2 linked regions of the Pseudoduganella dura genome follow. The protein of the gene in region 1 interacts with the protein of each later gene in a pairwise test. Links are inferred from orthologs where the notes say so. Each region holds a gene or a part of one and is shown in the gene's direction. Other genes may lie near its edges.

Region 1 (8,507 bases):
GCCGCCCCGCCTGCAAATCGATGGTCTGGATGCGCGGCACGGCCTGCGGCCCCGCCGCGCGCTGCCGCAACAGCCCGGGCGCGTTGCGGCGCGCCGCCTGCATCAGCGCGCGCTGCGCTGCCTGGCTTGCTGCCCGGTTCGCGGCCTGCCCGCCCTGCTCCAGGGGCGACTGCCCGGCACGCGCCAGCGCCGTCTGCGCCGCGTCGGCGGCCAGCCGCACGAAGTGCCGCGCCAGTTCGAATTCCTTGTCTTCGGGGGAAAGCCCCTCCAGTTCCAGCCCGAACACGCCGGACGCCTTGCGTTTCAGGTCGGCCGGCGCGCGCGTCGCGTTCAGCGGAAAGATCATCCGCGCCGCGCGGTGCAGCACGCGCAGGACCGGTTCGCGCAGCGCCCGCTGGTGCGCATCGGCGGCGGGCCCCACCAGGTCGGCCAGCACCGGCGCCAGTTCGTCCGCGCTGCGCGCCTCCAGCAGCCGGGCGGCGAAATCCATTTCGCCGTATTCGTTTCCGGCAATGCGGTCGGCAATGCGCTCGCGCCACGGCGCCGCGGTCTCGCCTGCGGCCGGCAATTCCAGTTCCGGCCTGAAATCGAGCAGCCGGCGATCGGCGGGAGGACGGGCTTGTTCCATGGTGGTCTCCGCGAGGGGTGCGGCCCCGTGCCGCACGTACACGGGTAAGTGCAAGCGGCGTGCCAGGAGTTTTGCGGGGAAGGATGCCGGGTGGCGGCGAAAAGCGGTTCGCCCCGCGGGATACGCGGGGCGAAAGCGGCGAAGCGATGTTCGCCGGAAGGGGTGCCGGGCCTTTGGCCCGTCAGGTCATCAGGCGATGACCGCGACCGTCAGCGTGGCCACGTAGCCGTCGGTGACGTTGCCCGTCACCGTGGCAAGCTGCAGCGAATAGCCGTCGCTGAAGACGTTGTCGGTCGCGAAGCTGATCTGCGCGAGGTTGCGCACGCTGGCGCTGTAGCCGGAGGTGGCATACACCTCGTTGCAGGCGGCTAGCGGGAACGCGAACTGCGACGTCTTGATGCGGTTCGACGCGCTCGATGCCTTGGCCAGGCTGGAATACACCTCGAAGTGCACGTGCGGCATGCGGCCCGAATAGCAGGCCGGGAAGATCGTGGTGAACGTCACGTCCCCGTTGGCATCCGTCTCCTGCACGCCGCGCAGATAGTTCTGGTTGGTCACGCCGCTCGAATACAGCGAGTAGTTGCCGTCGCGGTCGCAGTGCCACAGGTACACGGCGAACGCGTTGGCCGATGCGCAGCTGTTGTTGGCGTTCACGATGTGCAGCTTGATCGTCAGCGGCACGCCGGCCGCGGTGCCGCTCATGCTGCCGAAGCTGCTGCGGATGTCGCTGCGCACCACGCCGCTCTGCGTGAGCACGTTGACCACGCCGCTGCTGTTGCTGTTGGTGCCGTCGGCCGGGTATGGGCCGCCGGTTTCTTCCGGGATCACCGAGCAGCTTCCCGATGTCGTGGTGGTGGTCGTGCCGGTGGTGGTGCCGGTGGTGGTGCCCGTCGTGCCGGTCGTGGTGGTGCCGGTCGTGGTCGTGCCGGTGGTCGTGCTGGCTGAGGTATCGGAAGACCCGCCGCATCCCAGGATGGGCAGCGATGCCGCGCTGGCCAGCAGCCAGCGCAGCGACCGGCGCCGGCCGGTGGTGGTGTTCAGCATCGTCTGCAGGTCTTCTTCCAGGCTGTGCCCGTGATGTGCCATGGCTTGCTCCTAGTGGTCTCGTTGCTGTTGTGTGACGCTTGCCGTGTCGCTGATCCAGCGATACTCAGGCGGTGGTATTGATCAGGTTGCCGGCGCTGCCGGCCGACGGCAGCCTGGACGACAGCGTCTGCAGGAAGCTGGACAACTTCGACGAGGCATCGCTGCCGTCTCCGCCAAGCGCCGTGAGCAGGCTCTTGAATGAGCTCTGCAGCGCGGCCGTGCTGTCGGAGGCCTCGGTGCCGGCGACGCTGTCGGTACTGGCGGCGCTTTCCGTGCCGCCAGTACCATCCTCCAGCGACGAGATCAGGCTTTGCAGGTCCGATGCCAGCTTGCCGGGCCCGCCGCCGAGGTCGGGCCCGCCCTGCGGCGGCTCGCCATATTGCGCCGCACTGTCCGTGCTGCCGCTGTTCTGCGCATGCAGCGCGCCCATCAGGTTCTCGAGGAAGCTGCCGAGCGCCTGCGCCTCGCTGTCGGTACCGGTTTCGCTGGACTCGCTTGTGCTCGTGCTCGTACCCGAGCTGGCCGATGTCGAACCGGTGTCATCGGTACCGCCGATGCCGACGGATTTCAGCGCGTCGGCGATCGCGCCGAGCAGCCCGCCTCCGTCGCCGGGCGGCGGTGGCGGCATCTGGCTGCTCTGGCGAGTGGCCGTCGTCGACGACGTGCCGGACAGGCGGCTGGCATAGGACAGCTGGCTGGCCGCGCCGGCGGTCAGGGAGTTGATCGTCATGATGGTGGCTCCGGTTCGGTTACTGGACGGTGGCGGGTGACGGTTCGCGGCCCGGTTCGCGACCTGGTTCGCGATCTGGTTCGCGGCCCGGCTCGCCGCGAGGCGGACGGCCGCTCCTGCGCTCCTCGAGCGACTTGCGCTGCCCGGCGGTCAGCACGCCCAGCACTTTCTGTTCGGTGCGCAGGTGCGACAGCGTGATATTGGCATCGGCCTGCGCGGCCGCCTGCGCCAGCCTGACGGCGGCGCCATCGTCGTATTTCGCAGCGCGATGCAGTTCGAACAGGGCGCGGTCGGCCTTGTCGCGTGCCTTGTCCTGCTCGCGCAGGTACGGGATCTGGCCGTGCACGATGGAGAAGATCTTGTCCTGTTGCGCTTCGGTCAGGTCGATGCCGCGCAGGTACGGCGGCACGCCGTCGAAGCCGGGGCCGGGGCCGAAACCGGGACCGCGGCCGGGACCGCCGCCACGCGGGCCATCGCGCTCGTCACCGGCCTGCTGCGCCGGGCCGCGGCGTTCGTCGGCGCGCGGGCCGGCATCGGGCTTGCGGCCGGGTGCGCCGGGCGCTTCGTCGCCGGCGATGTCCGCCATCGCCGCCAGCGGCAGGGCCAGCACGGCGGCGAGCAGGAGTCGTTGCAGGTCTTGTTTTGTATTGTTCATCAGCGGTCCTTGTAGTCGGCCATTCGTGATCGGCCATTCTTGTACTGTGGAGCCGCCATTCTGTTGCCGCCCTGTGTAAAGGGCGGTTAGAGGCAGGTAAAACGGTGTAAAGACCGCGGCTGTAAAAGCGGGTAAAACGGCGCCGGGCACGGGAGCGCTTTGCTATGATGGCTGGATTCGTACAATGAAAATGGCATGATGAACAAGGTTTTGCTGATAGACGACGATGTCGAACTGGTCTCCATGTTCCAGGAATACCTGGAGCAGGAGGGCTTCGAAGTGAAAACGGCGCACGACGGCGAAGCCGGCACCGCCGCCGCGCTGACGGGCCAGTACGCGATCGCGATCCTGGACGTGATGATGCCCCGCATGAACGGCCTGGAAACGCTGCGCCGCATCCGCGCTGCCAGCCGGATGCCGATCCTGATGCTGACGGCCCGCGGCGACGACACCGACCGCATCGTCGGCCTGGAACTTGGCGCGGACGATTACGTGACCAAGCCGTGCACGCCGCGCGAGCTGACGGCGCGCATCCGCGCGATCCTGCGCCGCACCGCCGGCACGCCGCTGGACCAGCTGGCATCGGCCCCCCTCGTGGTCGGCCAGCTGACGATGTGGCCGGAACAGCGCCGCGCCACCTGGAGCGGCGCCACGCTGGAACTGACCAGCACCGAATTCAACCTGCTCGAAGTGCTGGCGCGGAACGCGGGCAAGCCGGTCAGCAAGAATATCCTGTCCGAACAGGGGCTGGGGCGGCCGATGGCGCGCTTCGACCGCAATATCGACGTCCACCTGTCCAGCCTGCGCCACAAGCTGGGCACGCTGGCCGACGGGCGCTCGTGCCTGCAGACCGTCTACCGCATGGGTTATCAGCTGATCAAGGATTGACGTGGGCCGCCTGTTCTGGAAGTTCTTCCTGTCGATCCTGCTGGCGCAGGTGGCGGCCACGGTGGGTATCGGCGGCGCCCTCTGGCTGAAGAACCGTGCCGCCGAACAGGACAAGCGCCCCGCCATCGATGTCAGCCCGCCCGCCGCGATGGCGATCGAATCGGCCGCCGCTACGCTGGAGTTCGGCGGGCCGCAGGCGCTGACCCGGTTGCTGGAGAACATGGACCGCCACCGCGTATTCGCCGTGGACGACCTGGGAAAGGAAATGCTGGGCCGCATCGTCAACCCGGTGCACGTGGCGGCGGCGCGCGCGGTGCTCGAGAAGGGCGACACCCGCGTGGTGCGCCGCATGACGCTGCCGAACGGCCGGCATTACCTGCTGTTCCTGCCCGCGCAGGACCGCATCGCCGCCATGAACCCGAACGATGCACGCCCGCTGCTGGCCGGCGCCGGCATGCCGATGCCGGACATGATGCCGAACACGGGCCCGCAGCGCGGCCCCGGGCCGCAGGCCGGCAGTGTTCCCGGCTCTGGCTCCTACGGCGCGGCGCCCCGGCCCGGCGACGGCGCACCCGGCGGCAACCCGGTGTTCCGGTTCGATCCCGGCCCGGGCCCGATGGGGCCCGACGGCCCGCGCGGCCGCTTCCAGCCCCTGACACCGTTCATTCCGCTGGCCGCCGCCCTGGCGGCCAGCCTGCTGTTCGCCGCCCTGCTGGCCTGGTATTTTTCCCGCCCGATCCGCTCACTGCGGCAAGCCTTCGAGGCCGCGTCGCAGGGCGACCTCGCGCCGCGCTTCGCCGATGCCGCCGCCGGCCGCGGCGACGAATTGACCGACCTGGGACGCGACTTCGACCGCATGACGGCACGGCTGCGCAGCCTGATGGATGGCCAGCGCCGCCTGCTGCACGATGTCTCGCACGAGTTGCGCTCGCCGCTGGCGCGGCTGCAGGCCGCCATCGGCCTGGCGCACCAGAACCCGGCACGGATGGCGTCCTCGTTCGAGCGCATCGAGCGCGAGAGCGTGCGCATGGACAAGCTCGTCGATGAGCTGCTCACATTGTCGCGCCTCGAGGCCGGCGCCCTGTCCGGCTCGCGCGAGGAAATCGATGTGGCCGAACTGCTGCACGGGATCGTCGGCGATGCGCAGTTCGAGGCGGCCGCGCAGGGCCGGACCGTGACGGCGCGCGGCACCGCGGACGTGGTGCTGCTCGGCCAGCCCGACCTGCTCGCCCGCGCGATCGAGAACGTGGTGCGCAACGCGATCAAGCACAGCCCCGAGGGCGAGACCATCGTCGTGGAAAGCCTGGCGCAGGAAGGCACGCTGCATGTGCGGGTGCTCGACCGCGGGCCCGGTGTGGCCGAGCAGGACCTGAAGACGATCTTCGAGCCGTTCTTCCGCAGCAGCGGCACCGAAAAGGATGTGGAGGGGCATGGCCTGGGGCTGGCGATCGCCCGGCAGGTGGTGCAGCAGCACGGCGGCACGATCGGCGCGGTCAATCGCGATGGCGGCGGGCTGTGCGTGGAGATCGCGGTGCCGCTGGTGTGAGCGGCAAATGCGGTGGTGGATGAACAATGGCGCCGTCGGCGCCATTGTTCATTGCGGATTCAACGCTTCCCGGGCGGTTACGCCTTCGGCAGCGTGACGCCGCGCTGGCCCTGGTACTTGCCGTTGCGGTCCTTGTATGAGGTTTCGCATACTTCGTCGCTCTCGAAAAACAGCACCTGCGCGCAGCCTTCGCCGGCGTAGATCTTGGCCGGCAGCGGCGTGGTGTTCGAGAACTCCAGCGTCACGTAGCCTTCCCATTCCGGCTCGAACGGCGTGACGTTGACGATGATGCCGCAGCGCGCATACGTGGACTTGCCGAGGCAGACGGTGAGCACGTTGCGCGGAATGCGGAAGTACTCGATCGTGCGCGCCAGCGCGAACGAATTCGGCGGAATGATGCAGACATCGCTCTTGATGTCCACGAACGAGTTCGAATCGAAGTTCTTCGGGTCGACGATCGTGCTGTTGATGTTGGTGAAGACCTTGAACTCGTCCGCGCAGCGGATATCGTAGCCGTACGACGAGGTGCCGAACGAGATCACCTTGCGGCCATCCACTGAGCGGACCTGCCCCGGCTCGAAGGGCTCGATCATTCCGGTCGATTCGGCCATCCGGCGTATCCATTTATCGCTTTTAATCGTCATCGCAAAGGCTTCAATTCTGTTGGTGGGTGGTGCGGCGCCGCCGCGTGGCAGCGATTTTACGCGATCGGCCCGGTCACTGAAAAGTTTTGCAGCGGATTATGCAGTTTGCAACCGTTGCGCCGTCTCGCACAGCGCCAGCTCGCCGCCGATCAGGTCGCACACCATGTCGCGCACCGCCTGCGCCGTGAGCACCGGGAATTCCATCGGGAACAGGTGGCCGCCCGGCATCAGCCGGAAGTTGCGGCCCACCAGGGCTTTCGTGGCCGTCAGGCCCGCCTGGCGGTTCTCGATCGAGATACGGCCGGCCAGGTAGCCCACCGGTACCGGGAACTCGCCTGCGACCAGGTGGCCGATATGGTGCGGCAATGTGCGGTACACGGCCGTTTCCGCTTCGCGCGAAAAGCGCAGCTGCACCCCTTCAGGATGAGGGGCGAGGCCCGCGTGCAGGTAATCCTGCAGCACGCCGGGCGCCCACGCCGCGAACAGCTCCTTGCTGGCGAAGTGGCGCAGCGCGTCGGCCTCGCCCGGCCACACGTTACGGCGCCGCATCGACAGGCGCGACGGCGAATAACGGTCCTCGGCGCTGAAGCGCTTGACCAGCCGCCATGCGAACGCGCGCCAGCCCGCCAGCACCGGCGAATCGAGCAGCACCACGCAGCGCGCCAGCTCGGGGCGCTGCGCCGCCGCCATCAGGCTCAGCATGCCGCCCAGCGAATGGCCGACCAGGATCACCGGCTCCCCGCGGTAGCGCGCCGTGAGCTCGGCGACCAGCTCGTCCACCAATTTTTGCCAGCCGTCCTGCACGGGATAGGCCGGATTGTGGGCATGCATGTCGAGCGCCTGGACGTCGAAATCCTTGTCGAGCTGCTCGAAGAGCTGGCGGTAGGTCCCGGCGGGGTAGCTGTTGGCGTGGGCGAAGTGGAGGATCGGTTTCATTGTAGGCGGCGCTGGGAGCGCCTGGAATTGCGGGCGTGGGGAAAGTAGCGGGCGAAACTTAAGATTGCATTATTTTAATAATCTTAACACAGGAGAAATAACGGTCGGCGGATGTATCGGGATGGCGGCGTGCGCGAGACAATTACACGACGCTTTTCGGACATCCGGACCAATCTTTGTCCGTACTATCGACCCTGATCGAACGGTCCGGCAGGTTCGCCGCACCTTGCGGACGACCGCGCACGGGCCACGATCGATCAACGGTCCATGCGGCGGACGACATCGCGCGCAGGGACCTCGGCAGGCACGCGCGTGGAGCCCGCGCAAGTGCCCGCAGTATGTTGCCGCCCATGGCGAGGTGCCTACCACCAGGTATTTTCCGACGCACCTCCAGGCAGCGTGGAGCGAACTGCGTTGCACCATGCGGGATTCGGCACCGGTCCCCGGAGCGCCCGGAAAGACGAATCGTCGTCCTGTCGCCACGCTCGGCCGGACAACCGGCGCGGCAGGGCGCGTCGGCATGCACTGCGCTGCGCACCAACCTCTACCCACGCCTGGCAGCTTTCTGCCGCGTCATCGATTCCAACCTATGGAGCACACATCATGCCTGGACTTAACGTTTCGAATGTTCGTCACCTGCTCAACCTTGCCGGGAATCCGTGGTCGGCGCGCGAGAGCAGGATCACTGCGCTCGACGACGACGCGCGGCGGAGCCTGCTTGGCGTGCTCGTCGACCGCAGGCAACTGGCCGAACTCGCGCGCAAACCGCGGTTCGCCACCGCGATTGCCGGCCTGCCCGTCGCAATGGACTGGCGCAACGTCGGCGGCCGGAACCACATCTCTCCCGTCAAGGACCAGAAGCATTGCGGCGCCTGCGTGTCGTTCTGCGTGTGCGCCGCCGTCGAATCGGTCGTTTCCATCGCAACCGGGCAGATAACGGACCTGAGCGAGGCCGACCTGCATTTCTGCTCCAGCCACGGCGCCGGTTGCGGTGGATGGTGGCCCTCGGATGCCATCGACCAGGCCACGGCACGCGGCATACCGGTGGACGAACTCTTTCCGTACGACAGCGCCTTCGACGGCGCCGGCACGCCGGGTTGCCGCATCGATCCGCACCGGGAGGCGCGTTTATACCGGCCTTCCGGACAGTCAGTCCTGATGACGACGGCTGAACGAAAACAGTGGCTTTCGTCGCGCGGTCCGGTCTGTGCGGCGTTTCATGTCTACGACGATTTTTTCCTGGCCGGCACGGGGATCTACCGTCACCTGACCGGCAACCACGCCGGCTACCACTGCGTCGAGGTGGTGGGTTACTCCGACACGGACCGCTGCTGGATCGCCAAGAACTCATGGGGCCCCGACTGGGGCGATAGCGGCTTCTTCCGGATCGGCTA
Region 2 (5,851 bases), 3.9 Mb from region 1 along the record:
GTGGAAACCACCACCGAATCCTTCGGCAGGAATGCCGCGGACACGCCGATCGCGCCCGGCACCACGCCGCCCGGGTCGTTGCGCAGGTCCAGCACGATGCCCTTGATGTCCGGCGTTTTTTCATACAGGGCGGCCAGCTTCTTGACCATTTCCTCGACGGTGGGTTCCTGGAACTGGGAAATGCGCAGCCAAACGTAGCCCGGCTCCACCACTTTCGCCTTCACGCTCTGCACGCGGATTTCCTCGCGCACGATGGGCACGATCAACGGCTTGTCCTCGCCCTTGCGGGAAATCGTCAGCACCACCTTGGTGCGCGGCTCGCCGCGCATCTTCTTGATCGACTCGTCGAGCGACATGCCCTTGAGCGGCACGTTGTCGATGCGGGTGATCAGGTCGCCGGAGCGGATGCCGGCCTTGAACGCCGGCGTATCCTCGATCGGCGACACCACCTTCACGTAGCCATCCTCGGTGGAGACCTCGATGCCGACGCCGACGAACTTGCCCTGCACCGATTCGCGCATCTCGCGGAACGCCTTCTGGTCCAGGTACACCGAGTGCGGATCGAGCGACGACACCATGCCGGCGATCGCTTCCTGCAGCAGCTTCTTGTCGTCCACGTTTTCCACGTAGTCGCTCTTGATCAGGCCGAACACGTCCGACAGCTGGCGCAACTCCTCGAGCGGCAGCGGCGCATCGATCCGCTGCGCCAGCGCGGAAAAGTTCATGGAGGCAGCCACGCCGGCCACCATGCCCAGGCCGATCAGGCCGATACTCTTGAGTTTGTTGCTCATTGATGTTCCACTGAGGTACAACGGGGGAAGCGCATGGTGTCAGGCACCTTTTTCCGGCGATTTTCCGGAAAAAGGTGCCTGACACCGGTTTTTGGCAGCAACACGGTTTTGGCAGCGCTCCGGCAGGGATTGTCAGAACTTCACCCACCCGGCAGGATCGAACGCCCGGCCCTGATGACGCAGCTCGAAGTATAAACCCGATTCTTCATTGCCACCGCTGTTGCCGGCCGCGGCGATGACGTCGCCGCCCTTCACCACGTCGCCGGCGCGCTTGAGCAGCGACTGGTTGTTGCCGTAGATGCTCATGTACTGGCCGCCGTGGTCGACGATGATCAGGTTGCCGAAGCCGCGCAGCCAGTCGGCGAACACCACGCGGCCCTGCGCCACGCTGCGGATTTCGGTACCCTCGCCGGCCAGGATGAACATGCCTTTCCAGCCGGGGCCGTCGCCGCGCTTGCTGCCGAAACGCGCGGCGACCCGGCCGGAGACCGGCGCGCGCATCTGCCCTTTCAGGCTGGCGAACGCGCCGGCCGGCGCCGCCGGGGCCAGCGCCACGTCCGCCGGCCGGGCCGCGCCTTCGTCGCGCGGCTCGGGCTTCGCCGGTTCGCGCTGCGTGATCCTCGGCTCCGGTTTCGGTTCGATCTTCGGTTCCGCCTTTGGCGCCGGCCTGTGTTCCGGCCTGGCGGCGATTTTCGGCTCTTCCTTCCTGTTGCGTTGTTCCCGCGCCAGCCTTTCGCGCTCGGCCTTTGCCTTGGCGGCGGCCAGCGCGCGCGCCTCGGCTTCCGCCCTGGCTTTCGCGGCGCGCTCCGCAGCCAGGCGCTCCTGGCGCGCCTTTTCGGCCGCGGCGGCGCGCGCCTGTTCCTCGATCAGCTTGGCCAGCCGGTCGACCAGCGCCCCCATGCGCTGCTCGTCACGCTCCACGCGGCCCACCTCCTTGCGCTGCGTGTCGAGCTTTTGCGACAGGTTCGCCACCAGCGCGGCGTGCTTCGCCTTTTGCTGTTCCAGCACGGCTTTCTGCTGGCGTTCCTCGTCGGCGATTTCCACCAGCTCGTCGCGGGCATTCTGTGCTTCGGCCTGGTTGGTCTCCACGGCCGCCAGGTTGGTGCGCAGCGATTCGATCAGTTGCGCCTGCGCCTGCGACACGTAGGACATCAGTTGCAGGTCGCGGTTGATGCGGTTCGGGTTATCGCCGGAGAGCAGCAGCTTGATCCGGTCTTCGTTGCCGGCCACGTATTGCTCGCGCAGCAGCCGGGCCAGCTGGCCTTTCTGGCTGGCGATGGTGCCGGCCAGCCGCTCGCGCTCGGCGGCCAGCTCGGTCATCCTGCTGGTGGTGGCGGCAGTCTCGGCGGCCAGTTCGCGCAACTGGCGGTTGGCGTTCGAGATCGCTTCCTCGGATTCGGCCAGCGTGTCGGCCGCATCCTCGCGCGCGCTTTCGGTCTGGCCGATGTCGCGCTTCAGGGCATTGAGTTTCTGCTGCAGCGCGATGCGCTCCGCCTCGGCGGCCGCCTTCTGCTTGCTGCGGTTGGTCTGTTGCTTGGACTGGGGCGCGGCGAGGGCATCGCCCCCGCCGAGCGCCAGCGCCGCGGCCATGCCCAGCGCGGCAAACCAGGCGCCGGCGCGCCGCGGACGATTGACTGGCATCGAGCGTTACTTGGCCTTGCCCTGGTTGGCCACGGCCGCCTGGGCAGCGGCGATCGCGTCGGCATCGCCCAGGTAATAGTGGCGGATCGGCTTCAGGTCCGCGTCCAGTTCATACACGAGCGGCTGGCCGTTGGGAATGTTCAGGCCGACGATTTCCTCGTCGCTGATACCGTCCAGCATCTTGATCAGCGCGCGCAGGCTGTTGCCATGGGCGGAGATCAGGATCTTCTTGCCGGCCTTGATCTGCGGGGCGATTTCCTCGTTCCATGCCGGCAGCACGCGCGCCACCGTATCCTTCAGGCATTCGGTCAGCGGGATCTGCTCTTTCGGCAGGCCGGCATAACGGGGATCGTTGAACGAGGCGCGGTCGTCGCCCTCTTCCAGCGACGGCGGCGGGATGTCGTAGCTGCGGCGCCAGACCAGCACCTGCTTGTCGCCGAACTTGGCGGCAGTCTCGCCCTTGTCCAGGCCCTGCAGCGCACCGTAATGGCGTTCGTTCAGGCGCCAGTCGTTCCTGACCGGCAGGTACATCAGGTCCATCTCGTCCAGCGTCAGCCACAGCGTGCGGATCGCCCGTTTCAGCACCGACGTGTAGCACAGGTCGAACGTGTAGCCTTCGCGCTTGAGCACTTCACCGGCGGACTTCGCTTCCTTCACGCCTTTTTCGGTCAGGTCCACATCGGTCCAGCCGGTAAAGCGGTTTTCGAGATTCCACGTGGACTCACCATGACGCATGAAAACAATTTTGTACATAGGGCAATCTTTTTAGAAGGGTAGGATGGGAAATCTGCAGCCGGAGCCGTTGTTCGTCTTCTATTTTATAATGCGCGGATTGAGTTCAACCATTGGAAGCTAAGTGAAATTCATCCTCGACCATATCTTTCTTGTTGGCATCGCCGTCTTGTCCGGTGGCGCGCTGCTTTGGCCCTTGCTGACGCAACGGGGCAAAAAGGCGACCCCGCAGCAGGTTACGCTGTTGATAAACCGGGCCAAAGCCACCATTGTAGATGTACGCGACGCTGCCGCTTTCGGTGCGGGGCACCTGCCGGATGCGAGGAATATTCCGCTGGGTGAACTGGCCAAGCGCAGTGGCGAGCTGGAGAAGTTCAAGAACAGGACGGCCGTGGTCGTCTGCCAAAAAGGGACGCGGGCCTTCGGTGCCGCAAAGATTCTGGAAAAGGCGGGGTTTGCCGATGTGGTCGTCCTGGACGGCGGCATCGACGCATGGAAAACCCAGGGGTTGCCGATTACCAAATAAAGGAGGATTACCGTCATGACCGCTCAAGTAACGATGTACACCACCGCCGTTTGCCCGTATTGCATCCGTGCCGAACGGCTGCTGGAAAGCAAGGGGATCAAGAACATCGACAAGATCCGCGTCGACCTCGATCCCGACCAGCGCCAGATGATGATGCAGAAAACCGGCCGCCGCACGGTACCGCAGATTTACGTGGGCGAAACCCATGTCGGCGGCTTCGACGACCTGTATGCGCTGGACCAGGCCGGCCGCCTCGATCCACTGCTGAACGGCTGACATTTCTTGCCGATTTAATAAAATTACAACGCCGGGCAAAAAAAGGCTGGCAGGCATATTTGTTTTGCTACAATTGCCCACGCGTTTGATCCAGGCCCCCCTGGGCGGACGACATAATCATCTGTCCAAATTCATTGAAAGCGTTCCATGTCTGACGAAAACCTGCAACCCGTATTCCAAATCCAACGCGTCTACCTGAAAGACCTGTCGCTGGAACAGCCGAATTCCCCGGGCATCTTCCTGGAGCAGGAAGCCCCGTCGATCGAAGTGGCCCTGGATGTGGGCGCCGTTCCACTGCAGGAAGGCATCTTCGAATCCACGGTGACGATCACCGTGACCGCCAAGGTGAAGGACAAGGTTGCATTCCTGGTGGAAGGCAAGCAGGCAGGCATCTTTGAAGCGCGCAACATTCCAGCCGAACAGCTCGATCCGCTGCTGGGCATCGGTTGCCCGAATATCGTGTACCCGTACCTGCGCGCCAACATCGCCGACGTGATCACCCGCGCGGGCTTCCCGCCGGTACACCTGGCCGAGATCAACTTCGAAGTGTTCTACCAGCAGCGCCTGCAGGCCATCGCCGAACAGCAAGGCAAGCTGGCCGAAGGCACCAGCACCGTTCAGTAATCCGGCTGAACAGAAGCGGCCCGGTGTTTCACCAGGCCCGCTTCGCTCCCATATCAAAGGCCCGTTGTGGCCTTTGATCATTTTGGACGAAAGTTTTTAGCAATGAGTATTACCCGCTTGATAATGGGCGCCATCGTGTTACTGGCGAGCGGCGCCGGCTGGGCTGCCGATTTCAAGACGGTTGGCGCGGCGCCCGCCGTGCTGTACGACGCGCCTTCCACGAAGGGCGTCAAGCTGTTCACCGTGCCGCGCGGCGCGCCGCTGGAAATCGTGCTTACCTATGGCGACTGGGTCAAGGTGCGCGACGTGTCCGGCGACCTGGCCTGGACGCCGGCGCGCGGGCTGTCGAGCCGCCGCAATGTCATCGCCCGTGCGCCGAACGTGAAAATCCGCGCGGCCGAGGACGATGCGTCCGCCGTGGTGTTCACGGTCGACAAGGGCGTGCTGCTGGAGCTGGGGGAACCCGGCGCGAACGGCTGGATCAAGGTGCGTCACCGCGACGGCCTGGCCGGCTACGTGCGCGGCAGCGATATTTGGGGTTATTGACATGCAAGACAATCCAACGAGCCGGCGCCGCATCACCGTCCTGGGCGCCGGCGCCTGGGGCACGGCCGTCGCCATCGCCGTCGCCGCCCGGCACGATGTCGTGCTGTGGGGCCGTAACGCGCAAGCCATGGCGGACATCGCCGAGGCCCGCGACAACACGCACTACCTGCCCGGCTTTCCCTTCCCCCCCGCCCTGCGCGTGAGCGCCGATTTCGATGAAGCGGTCGCTCACGCGCAACGCGACGCCGACGGCAACGACGGCCTGCTGATCGCGGCCACGCCGGTGGCCGGCCTGCGCCCGCTGCTGCACAGCCTGAAGGGCCGCCCGATCCCCAACCTGGTCTGGCTGTGCAAGGGTTTCGAATATGACACCGGGCTGCTGCCGCACCAGATCTTCCGCGAAGTGCTGGGCGACGCTATTCCCGGCGGCGCGCTGTCCGGTCCGTCGTTCGCGCAGGAAGTGGCGCGCGGCCTGCCGTGCGCGCTGACCATCGCCTCCACGTCGGCCGCGCTGCGCGACTGCGTGGTGGCCACGGTGCATGGCGGCACGATGCGCGTGTACTCGAGCGACGACCTGATCGGCGTGGAAGTCGGCGGCGCCGTGAAAAACGTGATGGCGATCGCCACCGGCTGCGCCGACGGCCTGGGCCTGGGCCTGAATGCCCGTGCCGCGCTGATCACCCGCGGGCTGGCCGAGGTGACCCGCCTGGGCACG

The links.
Region 2: the proteins of GJV26_RS28850 (region 1) and secB interact in binary tests that used the Escherichia coli proteins (3 or more experiments, as listed by UniProt). The link is inferred for Pseudoduganella dura from one-to-one orthologs.

The regions. Positions count from the first base shown.
Region 1 is NZ_WNWM01000002.1:6,686,434-6,694,940, forward strand. What follows is about bases 2,420-5,142. They hold GJV26_RS28850 (response regulator transcription factor), read left to right. Parts: upstream 2,420-3,297; coding sequence 3,298-3,987; downstream 3,988-5,142. Other genes in these bases: GJV26_RS28840 (hypothetical protein), read right to left, coding at 2,420-2,444; GJV26_RS28845 (Spy/CpxP family protein refolding chaperone), read right to left, coding at 2,464-3,099; GJV26_RS28855 (HAMP domain-containing sensor histidine kinase), read left to right, coding at 3,989-5,142. Also shown: GJV26_RS28830 (hypothetical protein), read right to left, coding at 1-628; GJV26_RS28835 (intradiol ring-cleavage dioxygenase), read right to left, coding at 818-1,714; more of GJV26_RS28840, read right to left, coding at 1,779-2,419; more of GJV26_RS28855, read left to right, coding at 5,143-5,533; dcd (dCTP deaminase), read right to left, coding at 5,611-6,177; GJV26_RS28865 (alpha/beta fold hydrolase), read right to left, coding at 6,274-7,113; GJV26_RS28870 (C1 family peptidase), read left to right, coding at 7,717-8,507. UniProt on the Escherichia coli protein: Response regulator member of the two-component regulatory system CpxA/CpxR which responds to envelope stress response by activating expression of downstream genes including cpxP, degP, dsbA and ppiA.
Region 2 is NZ_WNWM01000002.1:2,792,533-2,798,383, forward strand. Bases 2,913-5,851 are described here. They hold secB (protein-export chaperone SecB), read left to right. Parts: upstream 2,913-4,113; coding sequence 4,114-4,590; downstream 4,591-5,851. Other genes in these bases: gpmA (2,3-diphosphoglycerate-dependent phosphoglycerate mutase), read right to left, coding at 2,913-3,185; GJV26_RS12205 (rhodanese-like domain-containing protein), read left to right, coding at 3,289-3,690; grxC (glutaredoxin 3), read left to right, coding at 3,706-3,966; GJV26_RS12220 (SH3 domain-containing protein), read left to right, coding at 4,693-5,136; GJV26_RS12225 (NAD(P)H-dependent glycerol-3-phosphate dehydrogenase), read left to right, coding at 5,138-5,851. Also shown: GJV26_RS12190 (S41 family peptidase), read right to left, coding at 1-791; GJV26_RS12195 (peptidoglycan DD-metalloendopeptidase family protein), read right to left, coding at 924-2,432; more of gpmA, read right to left, coding at 2,439-2,912. UniProt on the Escherichia coli protein: One of the proteins required for the normal export of some preproteins out of the cell cytoplasm. It is a molecular chaperone that binds to a subset of precursor proteins, maintaining them in a translocation-competent state.